2 regions of the Variovorax sp. HW608 genome follow, and region 1 is predicted to be linked to the other one. Evidence: predicted binding sites of a transcription regulator. Region 1 holds the regulator's gene; the other holds the start of a gene.
The links. The regulator HrcA, encoded in region 1, represses chaperone genes, less so after heat shock. The targets are predictions, from matches to a motif close to TTAGCACTCNNNNNNNNNGAGTGCTAA.
Positions count from the first base shown of each region.

Region 2: the regulator HrcA is predicted to act here: its motif matches at 4,927-4,953, upstream of groES (co-chaperone GroES).

Region 1 is NZ_LT607803.1:3,866,537-3,874,276, reverse strand. It holds gene VAR608DRAFT_RS18285 (RelA/SpoT family protein) at 1-2,156, shown strand, start outside; gene greB (transcription elongation factor GreB) at 2,169-2,741, opposite strand; gene VAR608DRAFT_RS18275 (hypothetical protein) at 2,845-3,060, opposite strand; gene VAR608DRAFT_RS37455 (hypothetical protein) at 3,363-3,530, shown strand; tRNA gene VAR608DRAFT_RS18270 (tRNA-Arg) at 3,617-3,693, opposite strand; tRNA gene VAR608DRAFT_RS18265 (tRNA-Ile) at 3,795-3,871, opposite strand; gene hrcA (heat-inducible transcriptional repressor HrcA) at 3,913-4,917, opposite strand; gene VAR608DRAFT_RS18255 (NAD kinase) at 4,946-5,842, shown strand; gene recN (DNA repair protein RecN) at 5,844-7,526, shown strand; gene rapZ (RNase adapter RapZ) at 7,523-7,740, shown strand, end outside.
Region 2 is NZ_LT607803.1:4,488,035-4,495,774, reverse strand. It holds gene VAR608DRAFT_RS21135 (phospholipase D family protein) at 1-879, shown strand, start outside; gene pgm (phosphoglucomutase (alpha-D-glucose-1,6-bisphosphate-dependent)) at 1,011-2,666, shown strand; gene VAR608DRAFT_RS21125 (response regulator) at 2,771-3,403, shown strand; gene VAR608DRAFT_RS21120 (hypothetical protein) at 3,519-3,911, shown strand; gene VAR608DRAFT_RS37185 (hypothetical protein) at 4,176-4,340, shown strand; gene VAR608DRAFT_RS21115 (FHA domain-containing protein) at 4,437-4,847, shown strand; gene groES (co-chaperone GroES) at 5,036-5,326, shown strand; gene groL (chaperonin GroEL) at 5,372-7,024, shown strand; gene VAR608DRAFT_RS21100 (sensor histidine kinase) at 7,089-7,740, opposite strand, start outside.

The sequences.
Region 1 (7,740 bases):
ATCGGCTCGACTATCTGGACCCCGAAGACGTCGAACTGGTGAGGCGTGCCTACCGTTTCGCGGATGAGGCGCACCTGGGCCAATTGCGCAACAGCGGCGAGCCCTACATCACCCATCCGATCGCGGTCGCCGCGCAGTGCGCGGAATGGAAACTCGACGCGCAGGCCCTGATGGCCGCATTGCTGCACGATGCGATCGAGGACTGCGGCGTCACCAAGGCTGAGCTCATCGAGAGCTTCGGCGCCCCGGTGGCTGAGCTGGTCGATGGCCTCACCAAGCTGGACAAGCTGCGCTTCAACACCCGCGAAGAGAACCAGGCCGAGTCCTTTCGCAAGATGCTGCTGGCCATGGCGCGCGACGTGCGCGTCATCCTCGTCAAGCTCGCCGACCGGACGCACAACATGCGCACGCTCGACGATGCGCCGCGCGAGAAATGGGCGCGCATCTCGCGCGAGACCCTCGAGATCTACGCCCCGATCGCGCACCGGCTGGGCCTCAATCAGACCTACCGTGAACTGCAGGATCTTTCCTTCCGGCACCTTCGTCCCTGGCGCTACACAGTGCTTGCCAAGGCGGTGGCCAAGGCGCGCGGGCGCCGCCGCGACCTGATCCAGAAGGTCCAGCAGGAAGTCGAGAACGCCTTCGCGGCCGCGGAGATGAGCGTGCGCATCGCAGGCCGCGAAAAGACGCTTTACTCCATCTACCGCAAGATGGTCGAAAAGCACCTGAGCTTTGCGCAGGTCACCGACATCTACGGTTTCCGCTTGATCGTCCCCACGGTGACCTCCTGCTACACCGGTCTCGGCATCCTGCACCAGATGTACAAGCCGCTGCCCGGCAAGTTCAAGGACCACATCGCGATCGCCAAGCTCAACGGCTACCAGTCGCTGCACACGACGCTGGTGGGCCCGGCGGGCGTGAACATCGAATTCCAGCTTCGCACCGAGGCCATGCACGTGGTGGCCGAATCGGGCGTGGCGGCGCACTGGCTCTACAAGGCGGCCGATCCGGCGGCGGTGGCGACCAGCGACCGCCTCGGCGCGAAATGGCTCCAGTCGCTGCTCGACATCCAGGATGAGACCCGCGATGCGGCCGAGTTCTGGGACCACGTCAAGGTCGACCTCTTCCCCGATGCCGTCTACGTGTTCACGCCCAAGAGCCAGATCATGGCGCTGCCGCGCGGCGCGACCGTGGTCGACTTCGCCTACGCCATTCACAGCAACATCGGCGACCACACATCCGCCGCGCGCATCAATGGCGACCAGGTTCCGCTGCGGACCGAGCTCAAGAACGGCGACGTGGTCGAGATCATCACCGCGCCGGTTTCGACGCCGAACCCCGCCTGGCTCGGCTTCGTTCGCACCGGGCGGGCGCGGTCCAAGATCCGCCACTACCTGAAGACACTCGCGCATGCCGAATCCGAAGGGCTCGGGGAAAAGCTCCTCGCGCAGGCGCTGCGCGCCGAAGGGCTCGGCAGACTGCCGGAAGACGACGCCGAGCACCAGCAGATCTGGGAAAAGCTCCTGCGCTTCACCGGCAACCGCACGCGCTCCGAACTGCTGACCGACATCGGCCTGGGCAAACGCATCGCCAGCATCGTCGCGAAGCGGCTGATGGCGCTGCTCGCCGAACGGGGCGCAAAGCCCGATGCGCTGATGCTGAGCCGCGAGCGCTTCGCGGCCAGCGACGCGGTATCGCAAGGCGCCGTGACGCTGGATGGCAGCGAGAACTCGTCCGTGCGCTTCGCGCTGTGCTGCCGACCGATCCCGGGCGACCCCATCGTCGGCTACCTCGGGCACGGCGAGGGACTGGTGGTCCATACCGAGGAGTGCGGTGTCGGCCAGCGGCTCCGCTACAAGGACAGCGAGCGCTTCTTCGCGGTCGAATGGGCCGACGATCCGGTCCGGACTTTCGAGGCGGGCGTGGTGATCACCGTGCGAAACGACAAGGGCGTGCTCGCCCGGGTCGCAGCCGCGCTCGCCGACGCCGAAGCGGACATCACGCACGTCGAAATGGCCGACGAGACGCCGCAGGATTCGACGGATCTTCGCTTCGTGATCGCGGTGCGCGATCGCACGCACCTCGAAGCCGTGTTGCGGGCCGTGCGCCGCACCTCATCGGTGCTCGCCGCCGCGCGGATGATTCCGGTCCCCTGAGATTGCCGGCCGTCAGTCGGGCCTGGAAGAAGGCACGGGATAGCTGACCGCCAACACCTCGATGTCGTGCACGCCCCCCGGTGTGGCGAGCTTGACGACGTCGCCCTCCCGGGCCTTGAGCAGCGCCCGCGCGATCGGGGATATCCAGCTCACCTGCGAGTGCGCGCTGTTCGCCTCGTCGATACCGAGAATCGTGACCTCGCGCTCCTCGCCACTCTCGTCGGCATAGCGGACTGTCGAGCCGAAAAATACCTGGTCGCTGCCGTGATGCACCGACGGATCGGTGACCTCGGCGATCTCGAGGCGCTTGGTGAGGAAGCGAATTCGCCGATCGATCTCGCGCAGCCGCTTCTTGCCGTAGAGATAGTCGCCGTTCTCGGAGCGATCTCCGTTCTTGGCGGCCCAGTGAACGGCTTCGACCACCTTGGGCCGCTCGGCGTCCATCAGATCCAGAAGTTCGGATCGCAGGCGCGCGTACCCGGTGGGTGTGATGTAGTTCTTGCCGCCGGCAGGCAGCGGCGGCAGTCCACCGCCGTCGCCATCATCGTCGTCGGCGTCGTTTTCCTTCGTGAAAGCCTTGCTCATTTCTACAACTCTCAACCCGCAAGGTCGGGCGAATGTTGTATCACATGGCAAAGACACCGATCCGAGGATGCGACCGTTCGGTCCCGGGTCGCCCTCGTCCGCCTCAACCCGATTGCTGGTCGGGCGCCGTCAGATCCGGATCGGGAATCGATTGCTCTGCCTGCGGCGCGCCGGCCGTAACGGCCGCACGCCGGCCTTGCTCGCCTCGCGCGGGGGCCTTGACGATGTGGCGTGGCACGTGGTGGGTTCGCTTTAGCTTGGCAAGCGCCTCGCTGCGCGCGGGCTCCGAGGCGGGCAAGAATATCTGCAATGAACTCATCGTGGTTGTCCCCATGCATGAGCGCCAGAAGATGGATGCATCCGACGGGGGGTCGGATGGATGAACGCCGGTTCCGTCCGGCGCGGCCCTGGCGTTGCCGCCTGGGGATTATTGCCCCTGAACGGCCGGCTGGCACGCACAGCCCTGAAAGCGGTAGTGTCAACGGCAGCACCTTGTTGCAGCATGTGACGTAGTTCCCTTGGCGGTCCCCAAAGAAGTGGTTCACAATGAAGGCTCTCCTCTGGACTCCAAGGTCCTTAGCCCGCTCCGGCGGGCTTTTTCGTTTTGGCTAGCATCTGCGCATGCCCGAACTCACGCTAGCAGCCACTTCCGCGATCGCAGTCGCCTTTGCCGCCGTGATGACTGCCGGATTCGCTGCGCGACAACGACGCTGGGGGCCGGTCCTCATGATGGTGGGGATCCTGGGATTCCTCGGCATCATCAGCTTGGGCATCGTGACGCGCCTCTGAGAAAGGCCGCTCGACACGGGCCCATGCGCGACGCGAACGCACCAAAGAAAAAGGGTTGGTCCGCAATGGACCAACCCTTTATGAAGTGGTGCGGCTGGCAGGATTCGAACCCACGACCCCTTGGTTCGTAGCCAAGTACTCTATCCAACTGAGCTACAGCCGCACAGCTTGCGATTATAGCATCCATTTTGGAGCCACTCGCCAACAGCTTTTAATTTTGTTGAATCTCGCCTGCAGGCAACGCCTGCTGCGTCTCGGATTCAGTGGTAGGCCGTGCTGGGCTTGAACCAGCGACCAACGGATTATGAGTCCGCTGCTCTAACCAACTGAGCTAACGGCCCACGCGTCCGGGATTCTAGTGGCCCGGCGCGTTCGCGCTCCTTCACTTGCGATGACTCAGCGCGTTGGTGACGAGCTTCGACGTGATGTCCACGATCTGGATCATGCGGTCGTACGGCATGCGCGTCGGCCCGATGACGCCGAGCGTTCCGACCACTTGCCCATCGACTTCGTAGTTCGCGCTCACGATGGAGAGATCGTCGAAAGGAACGATCTGGCTTTCGCCGCCGATGAAGATGCGCACGCCGTCGGCCTGGCTCGAGACATCGAGCAGCCGCATCAGCTGCGCCTTCTGCTCGAAGAGGTCGAAAGCCCTGCGCAAGTGGCCCATGTCGCTGGAGAAGTCGCTCACCGACAGAAGATTGCGCTCGCCCGCGATGACCACTTCTTCCTGCGCCTGGGTGAGGACTTCGGAACTCACCTTGACGGCCGCCTGCATCAGCGCGGCGATCTCGCCGCGCAGTTGCTCCATTTCGGACTGGAGGCGATCGCGCACCTGCTCGATCGACAGGCCCGCATAGTTCGCATTGATGTAGTTGGAAGCCTCGACCAGCTGCGACTGCGAGTAGTCGGCTTCCGGAAAGATCACCCTGTTCTGAACGTCTCCGTCGGGCGAGACGATGATGACGAGCAGCCGGCGTTCCGAAAGGCGCAGGAATTCGATCTGGCGAAAGACCGAAGGACGCCGTGGCGCCATCACCACACCCACGAACTGCGAAAGGCTGGACAGCAGGTTCGCGGCGTTGGCGATCACCTTCTGGGGCTGGTCCGGCGCAAGACTGGGCGCGGCGAACTGCTCGCGCTGCGCAGTCAACATGGTGTCAACGAAGAGGCGATAACCTCTGGCGGTAGGAACGCGACCCGCCGAGGTGTGAGGACTGGCGATGAGGCCCAGGCCTTCGAGGTCGGACATCACGTTCCGGATCGTCGCCGGCGAGAGATCCAGACCGGAGGCCCGGGACAGCGTGCGCGATCCGACGGGCTGGCCTTCGGCGATATAGCGCTCGACGAGTGTCTTTAGCAGCAACTTGGCGCGATCGTCCAGCATCGGCCAATTTTAATGTTGTAATTTGTTCATGAGCTCTCGCTTTCGTCACGTCGCACTCATAGGGAAATACCAGGCTTCGGGTGGGCGGGCGCAGGGCGGTGCGCCCGATGTCGTCATGGAAGGCATCGCCGCTTTTCTCGAGGCGCAGGGCTGCACCGTTTTCGTCGAAGAGTCCGAGGCCGACGGGGTCCCGGTCGGTCGCTACAAGGCGCTGACGGTCGAGGAGATCGGCGAGGAGTGCGATCTGGGCCTGGTCGTCGGCGGCGACGGCACGATGCTCGGCATCGGGCGGCAACTGGCGCCTTACGGTGTTCCGCTCATCGGCATCAACCGAGGCCGGCTCGGCTTCATCACCGACATCGCGCTCGACGACTATCAGGCGACGCTGGTCCCGATGCTCGCGGGCGAGTACGAGGAAGACCACCGCCACCTCATGCACGCGCAGGTGATCCGCAACGAGGTGTCGGTCTTCGACGCGCTCGCGATGAACGACGTGGTGGTCAATCGCGGCGGCACCTCGGGCATGGTGGAGCTGCGTGTCACGGTGGGCCGCCATTTCGTGGCGAACCAGCGCGCCGACGGGATGATCATCGCGTCGTCGACCGGCTCCACCGCGTACGCGCTCTCGGCCGGCGGACCGCTGCTGCATCCGGCCGTTCCGGGGTGGGTGCTGGTGCCGATCGCGCCGCACACGCTCTCCAACCGCCCACTCGTATTGCCGGACGCCGAGGAAGTCTCGATCGAACTCGTCGGCGGTCGCGACGCCAGCGCGAACTTCGACATGCAATCGCTCGCCTCGCTGGCCATCGGCGATCGCGTGGTGGTGCGCCGTTCCGACTACCGCGTCCGCTTCCTCCACCCGCGCGGCTGGAGCTATTTCGACACCCTGCGCAAGAAACTGCATTGGAACGAAGGAGGTTCCTGAGATGGCATTGCGGCGCATCGTCCTGCGCGATTTCGTGATCGTGCGCGCATTGGAGCTCGACCTGTCCCCCGGCTTCACCGTCCTGACCGGCGAAACAGGCGCCGGCAAGTCCATCCTCATCGATGCGCTCCAGCTGGCACTCGGCAATCGCGCCGATGCAGGCGCCATCCGCGAAGGCGCCGAACGGCTCGACGTGAGCGCCGAGTTCGATGCCGACCCGGCGCTGAACGGCTGGCTCGACGAAGGCGGTTTCGAGCCGGGCGAAGGATTGCTGCTGCGACGGACCGTCGATCTCCAGGGACGCAGCCGCGGCTGGATCAACGGCAGCCCGGCCACCGCAGCGCAGCTGCGTGAGCTCGGCGACCACCTGCTCGACATCCACGGCCAGCATGCGTGGCAAAGCCTCACCCGTCCGGATGCGGTGCGCGGCCTGCTGGACGCCTATGCCGGCGCAAGCACCGACGCGCTCGACGCCGCCTGGCACGAGTGGCGGCGGGCCATCGCCGCACTCGAAAGCGCACGCTCGGCGCAGGACACGCTGCAGCGCGAGCGCGAGCGCCTCCAGTGGCAAGTCTCCGAAGTGATGAAGCTCGCGCCGGGCGCCGACGAGTGGGAAGAACTCTCGGCCGCCCACGCGCGAATCTCGAACGCGCAGGCACTGATCGATGCGGCCGAGGGTGCCTGCAACGCGCTCGAAGACGACGACAACGGTGCGCTGGCGGCATTGAGCCGGGCGGTCGCGCTGCTGCAGAACTGCGAGCACATCGAGCCGGAATTCAAGGCCCTCGGCGAAGTCCTCGCCTCGAGCGTCGCGCAGGCTTCCGACGCCGCACATTCGCTGCACGGCTATCTGAGGCAGGCCGACACCGACCCCGAAAAGCTCGCCGAGCTCGACGAGCGGATGGGCCTGTGGATGTCGCTGGCGCGCCGCTATCGGCGCCAGCCCGAGGAACTCCCCGCCCTGCTGGCCGGCTGGCAGTCCGAACTGCAGGCACTGGATGCGCAGAGCGACCTCGACGCGCTGGAGCGGGCGGAGCGGGCCGCGGAACAGGCCTACATGAAGGAAGCGAAGGCGCTCGGCAAGGCCCGCAAGCAAGCCGCGCCCAAGCTCGCGCAGGCGGTCACGCAAGCCATGCAGGAACTCGGCATGAAAGGCGGGCGTTTCGAAGTCGCCCTTCAAGCGCTCGCCCAGCCGGCACGCTCCGGCCTCGAAGACATCGCGTTCCTCGTCAGCGGGCATGCCGGCAGCACGCCGCGTTCGATCGGCAAGGTCGCATCCGGCGGCGAATTGTCGCGCATCGCGCTCGCGATCGCGGTGACGACCAGCGAGCTCGGCGCCGCGCAGACGCTGATCTTCGACGAGGTCGATGCCGGCGTCGGTGGCGCGGTCGCCGAGACCGTGGGCCGCCTCATGAAGCAGCTCGGCCGCGACCGCCAGGTGCTCGCGGTCACGCACCTGCCGCAGGTGGCCGCATGTGCGGATCACCACCTCGTGGTCGCCAAGCGCCAGACCAGCGCCAAGGGCCCGGAAGGCACTCGCACCGAAAGCAGCGTCACGATCCTCGACATCGAGGGCCGCACGCAGGAAATCGCGCGCATGCTCGGCGGCGAGCGCGTCTCGCAGACTTCGCTGGCGCATGCACGCGAGATGCTGGGTGCGAAGACGGCGGAGACTTCATCGTGAGCCTCGACCTCGTCCTGATCACCGGGATGTCCGGTTCCGGCAAGTCCGTGGCGCTTCATGCGCTCGAGGACGCGGGCTACTACTGCGTCGACAACCTGCCCCCCGAACTGCTCACGCCCTTCGTCGCGTTGCAGCGGCAGCAGCACACTGCGCGCGTGGCCATCGCGATGGATGTGCGAAGCGGCGTGTCGCTGCCGCTCGTGCCGCAACAACT
Region 2 (7,740 bases), 620 kb from region 1:
CTGCACGACATCGTGCAGAGCACCAGGCCGCCCGACGAACTGCGCAGCAGGTTCGACGCGATCACTTCCATGGGAGAGGCGCCGCTGCCGCCCGCAACGCCGGAAACCGACATGTTCGGCGAGCCGCCCGTGAGCGCTGCCATCGCGCAAGGCAGGCTGGACCTGAGTCCGACGCGGGCCAGCGCGATCGCGGATTCGCCCAACAAGGCGCTGGTCGCCGCCGAGGGCGACGATCCCCGCCAGCACCGCCCGCCGACCGTGGCCGAGCGCATGCGCGCCCAGTTCGAGCACGCCCGGTCCGAGATCAACATCATCTCGCCCTACTTCATCCCGGGCGAAGCGGGCATGAACGACATCGCGCGGCTTCGCGCACGCGGCATCCGCATCACGGTGGCGACGAACTCGCTGGCCGACACCGACGAGCCGCTGGTGAACATCAACTACAACCGCTTCCGCGTCGAGATGCTCAAGCTCGGCGTGTCGCTCTACGAGGTGAGCTCGGAGCAGATGAAGCGCAGCCTGAACCTGCGCAAGATCTTCCGGGAGTCGCGCGGCGCGCTCCATGCCAAGCTCGCGCTGGTCGACCGCGAATGGGCGCTCGTCGGCTCGCTGAATTTCGATCCGCGCTCGGCCTACCTCAATACCGAACTCGGCGTGCGCCTGGACAGCTACGACGTCGCGCATCGCCTGCTCGAAGCCTTCCAGATCGACAACGTCGAAAGCGTCTACGAAGTCCGGCTGCGACCGGGCACGGATTCGATCCAGTGGGTGACGACCGATGGCGAGAACATCGTGCTCGACGAGGAACCGGACGCCAACGCGCTGGTCAAGCTGAAGCTGCTGCTGTTCTCGTGGTTCGTGCCCACCGACCTGCTCTAGAAGGGCCTGTTCACCCTATTTCCGGGGTCTCGGAAATAGGGTGAACAGGCCCTCTAGCCGCGCTCGACTTTTGGCTCGGCCGGGAAGATGATGGCCGTCCCCACTTCGACCTCGGACACAGGGCGCACAGCATGGCCTCGCGAATCAACCCCCTCGCCGGCAAGCCGGCACCGCCCGAAACCCTCATCGACGTCGACCGGCTCATCGCGGCCTACCACGACGGCATTCCGGACCCGGCCGTCCCGGCGCAGCGCGTGGCGTTCGGCACCTCGGGCCATCGCGGCACGTCCTTCGAGCTGTCGTTCAACGCATGGCATGTGCTCGCCATGACGCAGGCGATCTGCGACTGGCGCAAGGCGCATGCGATCGACGGGCCGCTGTTCCTCGGCATCGACACGCACGCCCTGTCCGGCCCGGCCGCCGAGAGCGCGCTCGAGGTGCTGGCGGCGAATGGCGTCGACGTGATGCTGGCGGCGAACGGCGAGTTCACGCCGACGCCCGCGCTCTCGCACGCGATCCTCACGCACAACCGCAGCCGGCCCTCCGGGCTCGCGGATGGCATCGTGGTCACGCCTTCGCACAATCCTCCGCGCGACGGCGGCTTCAAGTACAACCCGCCCAACGGCGGACCGGCCGCGCAGGACATCACGGGCTGGATCGAGTCCGCCGCCAACCGCTATCTCGAAGGGCGGCAGGGCGGCGTGAAGCGCATGCCGCATGCCGACGCATTGCGCGCGGCCACGACCCACCGGCACAGCTACCTCGACGCCTACGTCGGCGACCTCGAACACGTGATCGACATGGCCGCGATCCAGGGCGCCAAGGTCCGCATCGGCGTCGACCCGATGGGGGGCGCCGGCGTGCACTACTGGAGCGCCATCGCCGACCGCTACAAGATCGACCTGAGCGTGGTCAACGATGCGGTCGACCCGCGTTTCGGCTTCATGACGCTCGACTGGGACGGCCAGATCCGCATGGATCCCTCGTCGGCCTACGCGATGCAGCGCCTGCTCGACATCAAGGACCGCTTCGACGTCGGCTGTGCCTGCGACACGGACCACGATCGCCACGGCATCGTGACCCGCAGCGCCGGATTGATGCAGCCGAACCACTATCTCTGCGTGGCCATCGACTACTTGTTCCAGCATCGCCCGCAGTGGCCGGCGACCGCCGCGGTCGGCAAGACCGCCGTATCGACCGCGCTCATCGACCGGGTCACTGCCCGGCTCGGCCGCCGGCTGTACGAGGTGCCGGTGGGCTTCAAGTGGTTCGTGGAGGGCCTCCTGGATGCCTCGCTCGGCTTCGTCGGCGAGGAGAGCGCGGGGGCCACGTTCCTGCGCCGCGACGGTTCGGCCTGGACCACCGACAAGGACGGCATCACGGCGGCGCTGCTCGCGGCCGAGATCACGGCCCGCACGGGACGGGATCCCGGTGCGCACTACGCCGATCTCGCGGCTGAATTCGGCCGCCCGTACGCCGACCGGATCGACGCACCGGCCACCGTGCCGCAGAAGAAGCAGCTGGCCGCGCTCACGCCCGACCGCCTGCAGGCGAGCGAACTCGCCGGGGATCGGATCACCAGCGTGCTCAGCCACGCGCCGGGCAACGGCGGCGCGATCGGCGGGGTCAAGGTGATCTCCGAAGGCGGCTGGTTCGCTGCGCGCCCGTCCGGAACCGAGAACATCTACAAGATCTACGGCGAGAGCTTCCGCAGCGCCGAGCACTTGCAGCGCATCCTCGGCGAGGCGCAGGCGATCGTCGATGCGGCGATCGCGCCCGCTTCCTGACCTTCGGAACGAGTCGTTACTTTCCTACGCGCGATCGGGACGCCGGCAGACCCACCCGGCGACTGATCAGGCGCATCCTCGGTACGTCACACTGGAGGAAAGCAATGATCAAGATCGGAATCGTGGATGACCATGCCATCGTGCGCACGGGTCTGCGCGACTTCTTCTCGCAACATGTCGATCTCCGCGTCGTCGGGGAAGCCGCGACGGGGCGCGAAGCGATCGATCTCGTGCGGTCCAACGAAATCGACGTGCTCGTGATGGACCTCTCAATGCCGGGCCAGAGCGGCATCGACGCGATCGCGATGATCCGCGCCAAGGCGCCGGATACCGGCATCCTGATCCTGAGCGGCTATCCGGAGGAGCACTACGCGATGAACCTCATCCGGCAGGGCGCCAGCGGCTACCTCAACAAGGAGTGCGATCCGATGGAGATCGTGGATGCGATCCGCACCATCGCGCTGGGGCGTCGCTACATCACGCCGGCGGTGGCCGAGTTGCTCGCGCGGCAGCTCGATCGCAACAGCGACGTCGCGCCGCACGAGCAGTTGTCGGAGCGCGAATTCCAGGTCTTCCTCAAGCTCGCGACCGGCGAAACGGCCGGCAGCATCGCCGAGTCGCTGTCGCTGTCGGTGAAGACGGTGAGCACCTATCGCAGCCGGCTGATGGAAAAGATGAATCTCACGTCCAACAGCGACCTGACCTACTACGCGCTCAAGAACCAGTTGATCAGCTAGGCACCCGTGGGCGCGCTGCCCGGCGGCCTTTTGTCCTGCCAGGCTTTCGCAACTGCCTCGGCCGAAGCACACTCTCACCGCGCAGGACGCTTTTTCAGCGAATGCGAGGTTTCTCATGAATGTGCGTTTCGTTTTCGTCGCGTGCCTTTCGATGGCAGCCGCCGGTGGGCCCTGGCCGGCGCATGCCCAGACGACGAGCGCCGCCGGCATCTCCGCCGAATCGAGCGAGCAGCTCGAAGCCGACTACCGCGTGATTGCCGCCCGCTGCGGAACCCCCGCCTTCGAGAAGTCCTTCTACAAGCAATCGAGGGCCGCGGTCGCCGCCGGCCTGGTCACGCGGCACCGCGACCCGGCGCAGGTCGAGAAGAGCGTGACCGCGCTCAGGCGCAACCCGGTGGTGCTGATCGGCGCACAGTCCGACTGTCCGGCCCAGATCGAGCACCTGAAGGAAGTCCAGAAGGAACGCGCCAAGGCGCTGCGCAGAGGCGGCGGCGGAGCCAGGGCATGAGCCGCCCGGCCGTTCCGAAGGCGAATCCCGAAGCGCTGCTGCGCGAGGGTAGTCCAGTGAGCCGCCGGGCCGCCCCAAGGCGAATACCGCGGCGCTTCTGCGCGGAGGTTACCCAATGATCCGAGCATCAACCACATTCCCGGCCCGGTGCGCGATGACGAAAGCTGTAGGCCCTCGGTCGACAACACCGGTCGATTGGCCGATTTCCAATCCCGTCGGCCCCAAGCAGACTGCCCGCATCGAAATCGTCAAGGGATGCGGACCATGGAAACTGACCTCTACACGCTGGGCGTACTCGGGATGGTGCTGATCTGCGGCTGGCTCGTGAACCATGCCAATCCCTGGAGCGCTTCGGATCTCGCGCCGGCACTGCGGCTTCAGCTGGTCCGGTCAACCGACGCCATTCGCGGCATACCGCATCACCGGTGAGATCCTCGCGGCCCCTGGCCGTGCTCGTTTAACCCACCACGCGCATTGGCCTACCCGGCTGTGAAATCATCGGGGGAATATTTCGACATCCCCGACATGCCGCATTTGATGCTGACGACGGCCTCCGGCGAAACCACGCCGATCACGCTCAAGCCCGACGAGAACACACTGGGCCGGGGCCCCAGGAACGACATCGTCATCGACTCCCCGCAGGCGAGCCGCGTCCACGCCGTCATCACGGTCGAGCCGGCGTTCGTCACCATCCGGGACCTGGGCAGCCGCAACGGGACCTACGTCAACGACCACCGCATCCAGAGTCAGATGCTGGTCCACGACGACACGATCAGGCTTGGAAGCTACGAAATGCGCTTCGTCTCGGGCGACCAGGAATTCAGCCACGTCGAAGCCGAGCGGGTCTCCACCGAGCCCCGGCTGCTGCTGCAGCTGGACCTGGAAGACGACCCCACCGCGACCGATCTGCCCACGACGAGCCCGGGAAAACCCTGATTCAGAATGGCCGCATCGGCGAAGCCGTTCTCGAAACGGCCTCGCGCCGACCTTGAAACGACACAAAACGCCCTTATGATTAGCACTCGTTGAAGTTGAGTGCTAACAACCACGGCGCTCTCGACAATGCGGTGCAGGCCTGGTGCCGGGCACCGAACCCAACCCCCCGTTTCTTATCAGGAGATGCAATGAAACTTCGTCCTTTGGCCGATCGCGTGATCGTCAAGCGCATTGAAAGCGAAACCAAGACCGCCTCGGGCATCGTGATCCCCGACAACGCGGCTGAAAAGCCCGATCAAGGCGAAGTCCTGGCCGTCGGCCCGGGCAAGAAGAACGACAAGGGCGACATCGCGGCGATGAGCGTCAAGGTCGGCGACCGCGTGCTGTTCGGCAAGTACAGCGGCCAGACCGTCAAGGTCGATGGCGACGAACTCCTGGTCATGAAGGAAGACGACCTGTTCGCGGTCGTCGAGAAGTAATCCCTCCTTCATCCCCCAACACAAACTGAATCTCGGAGAAATCACATGGCAGCAAAAGACGTAGTCTTCGGCGGCGAAGCCCGCGCGCGCATGGTCGAAGGCGTGAACATCCTCGCCAACGCAGTCAAGGTCACCCTCGGTCCCAAGGGCCGCAACGTGGTGCTCGAGCGCTCCTTCGGCGCCCCCACGGTGACCAAGGACGGCGTGTCGGTCGCCAAGGAAATCGAACTCAAGGACAAGTTCCAGAACATGGGCGCCCAGCTCGTGAAGGAAGTGGCCTCGAAGACCTCGGACAACGCCGGTGACGGCACCACCACCGCGACCGTGCTGGCCCAGGCCATCGTTCGCGAAGGCTTCAAGTACGTGGCCGCCGGCATCAACCCGATGGACCTCAAGCGCGGCATCGACCGCGCCGTCGCGGCCCTGGTCGAAGAGCTGAAGAAGGCATCGAAGGCCACCACCACCTCGAAGGAAATCGCGCAAGTCGGCTCGATCTCGGCCAACAGCGACGAGACGATCGGCAAGATCATCGCTGACGCGATGGACAAGGTCGGCAAGGAAGGCGTCATCACCGTCGAAGACGGCAAGTCGCTCGACAGCGAACTCGACGTCGTCGAAGGCATGCAGTTCGACCGCGGCTACCTGTCGCCCTACTTCATCAACAACCCCGAAAAGCAGAGCGCGATCCTCGAGAACCCGTTCGTGCTGCTGTTCGACAAGAAGATCAGCAACATCCGCGACCTGCTGCCGACGCTGGAACAAGTCGCCAAGGCCGGCCGTCCGCTGCTGATCATCGCTGAGGAAGTCGAAGGCGAAGCCCTCGCGACGCTGGTGGTCAACACCATCCGCGGCATCCTGAAGGTCGTGGCCGTCAAGGCGCCTGGCTTCGGCGACCGCCGCAAGGCCATGCTCGAAGACATCGCCATCCTGACGGGCGGCAAGGTCATCGCCGAAGAAGTGGGCCTGACCCTCGAGAAGGTGACGCTGGCTGACCTCGGCCAGGCCAAGCGCATCGAAGTGGGCAAGGAAAACACCATCATCATCGACGGCGCCGGCGCCAACGCCGACATCGAAGCCCGCGTGAAGCAGATCCGCGTGCAGATCGAGGAAGCCACCAGCGACTACGACCGCGAAAAGCTGCAAGAGCGCGTGGCCAAGCTGGCCGGCGGCGTGGCCGTGATCAAGGTCGGCGCTGCCACCGAAGTCGAAATGAAGGAAAAGAAGGCGCGCGTCGAAGACGCCCTGCACGCCACCCGCGCTGCAGTGGAAGAAGGCGTGGTGGCCGGTGGCGGCGTGGCACTGCTGCGTGCCAAGCAAGCCGTGGGCGACAAGATCAAGGGCGACAACGCCGACCAGGACGCCGGCATCAAGCTGGTCCTGAAGGCGGTCGAAGCGCCCCTGCGCGAAATCGTGAACAACGCCGGCGGCGAAGCCAGCGTCGTGGTGAACGCAGTTCTGGCCGGCAAGGGCAACTACGGCTTCAATGCCCAGAACGACACCTACGGCGACATGCTCGAGCTGGGCATCCTGGACCCGACGAAGGTCACCCGCACCGCTCTGCAGAACGCTGCCTCGGTGGCTTCGCTGCTGCTGACGACCGAAGCCATGGTCGCCGAAGCACCGAAGGACGAGCCGGCTGCCGGCGGCGGCATGCCCGACATGGGCGGCATGGGTGGCATGGGCGGCATGGGCATGTAATTCACGCCCGGCTTCCAGCCAGACGAAAAACCTCGCGAGCGAAAGCCGCGAGGTTTTTTTTCGCCTAGGTCAGCAGAAACGAGAACACGGCCCCCTTCTCGGGCCGAGGCAGCAGGCGGATGTCGCTGCCGTGCAGCTGCAGGATGCGCTGGACGATCAGCAACCCGAGGCCGCCGCTGCGCCCTCCGGCCGAAGAGAACATCGGCCGCGTGAACAGCGCGGTGCGCAACTCGCTCGGGATGCCGGGGCCGGTGTCGCTGATCTCGACCCGCACGCCCGCCTCGTCCGGCCGCAACTGCACCACGATCTCGCCGCCCGCGGGCGTGTGGCGGATCGCGTTGTCGAGCAGGTTGGTCAGCACGCGCTCGATCATGCCGAGATCGGCCGTCACGGCCGGCAATGAGGGCGCGATGTCCGCCACCAGCCGCTGCTGGCGCGCCTCGGCCGACAGTTCGAACTTCTGGAACACGTCCTGCACAAGGTCGGCCAGTGCGAAATGTTCCTTCTCCGGCTTGACGACGCCGTATTCCAGGCGCGCCAGCTCGAACAGCTCCTGCGACAGCCGCGAGACCTTGCGGCTTTGCGCCAGCGCGATCTCCAGGTAGCGACGGCGCTCCGCGAGGTCCAGCATGTCGGCCTTGACGAGCAGCGTCTCGAGGTAGCCGTGCAACGAGGTCAGCGGTGTGCGCAGGTCGTGCGAGATGTTGGCGAACAGT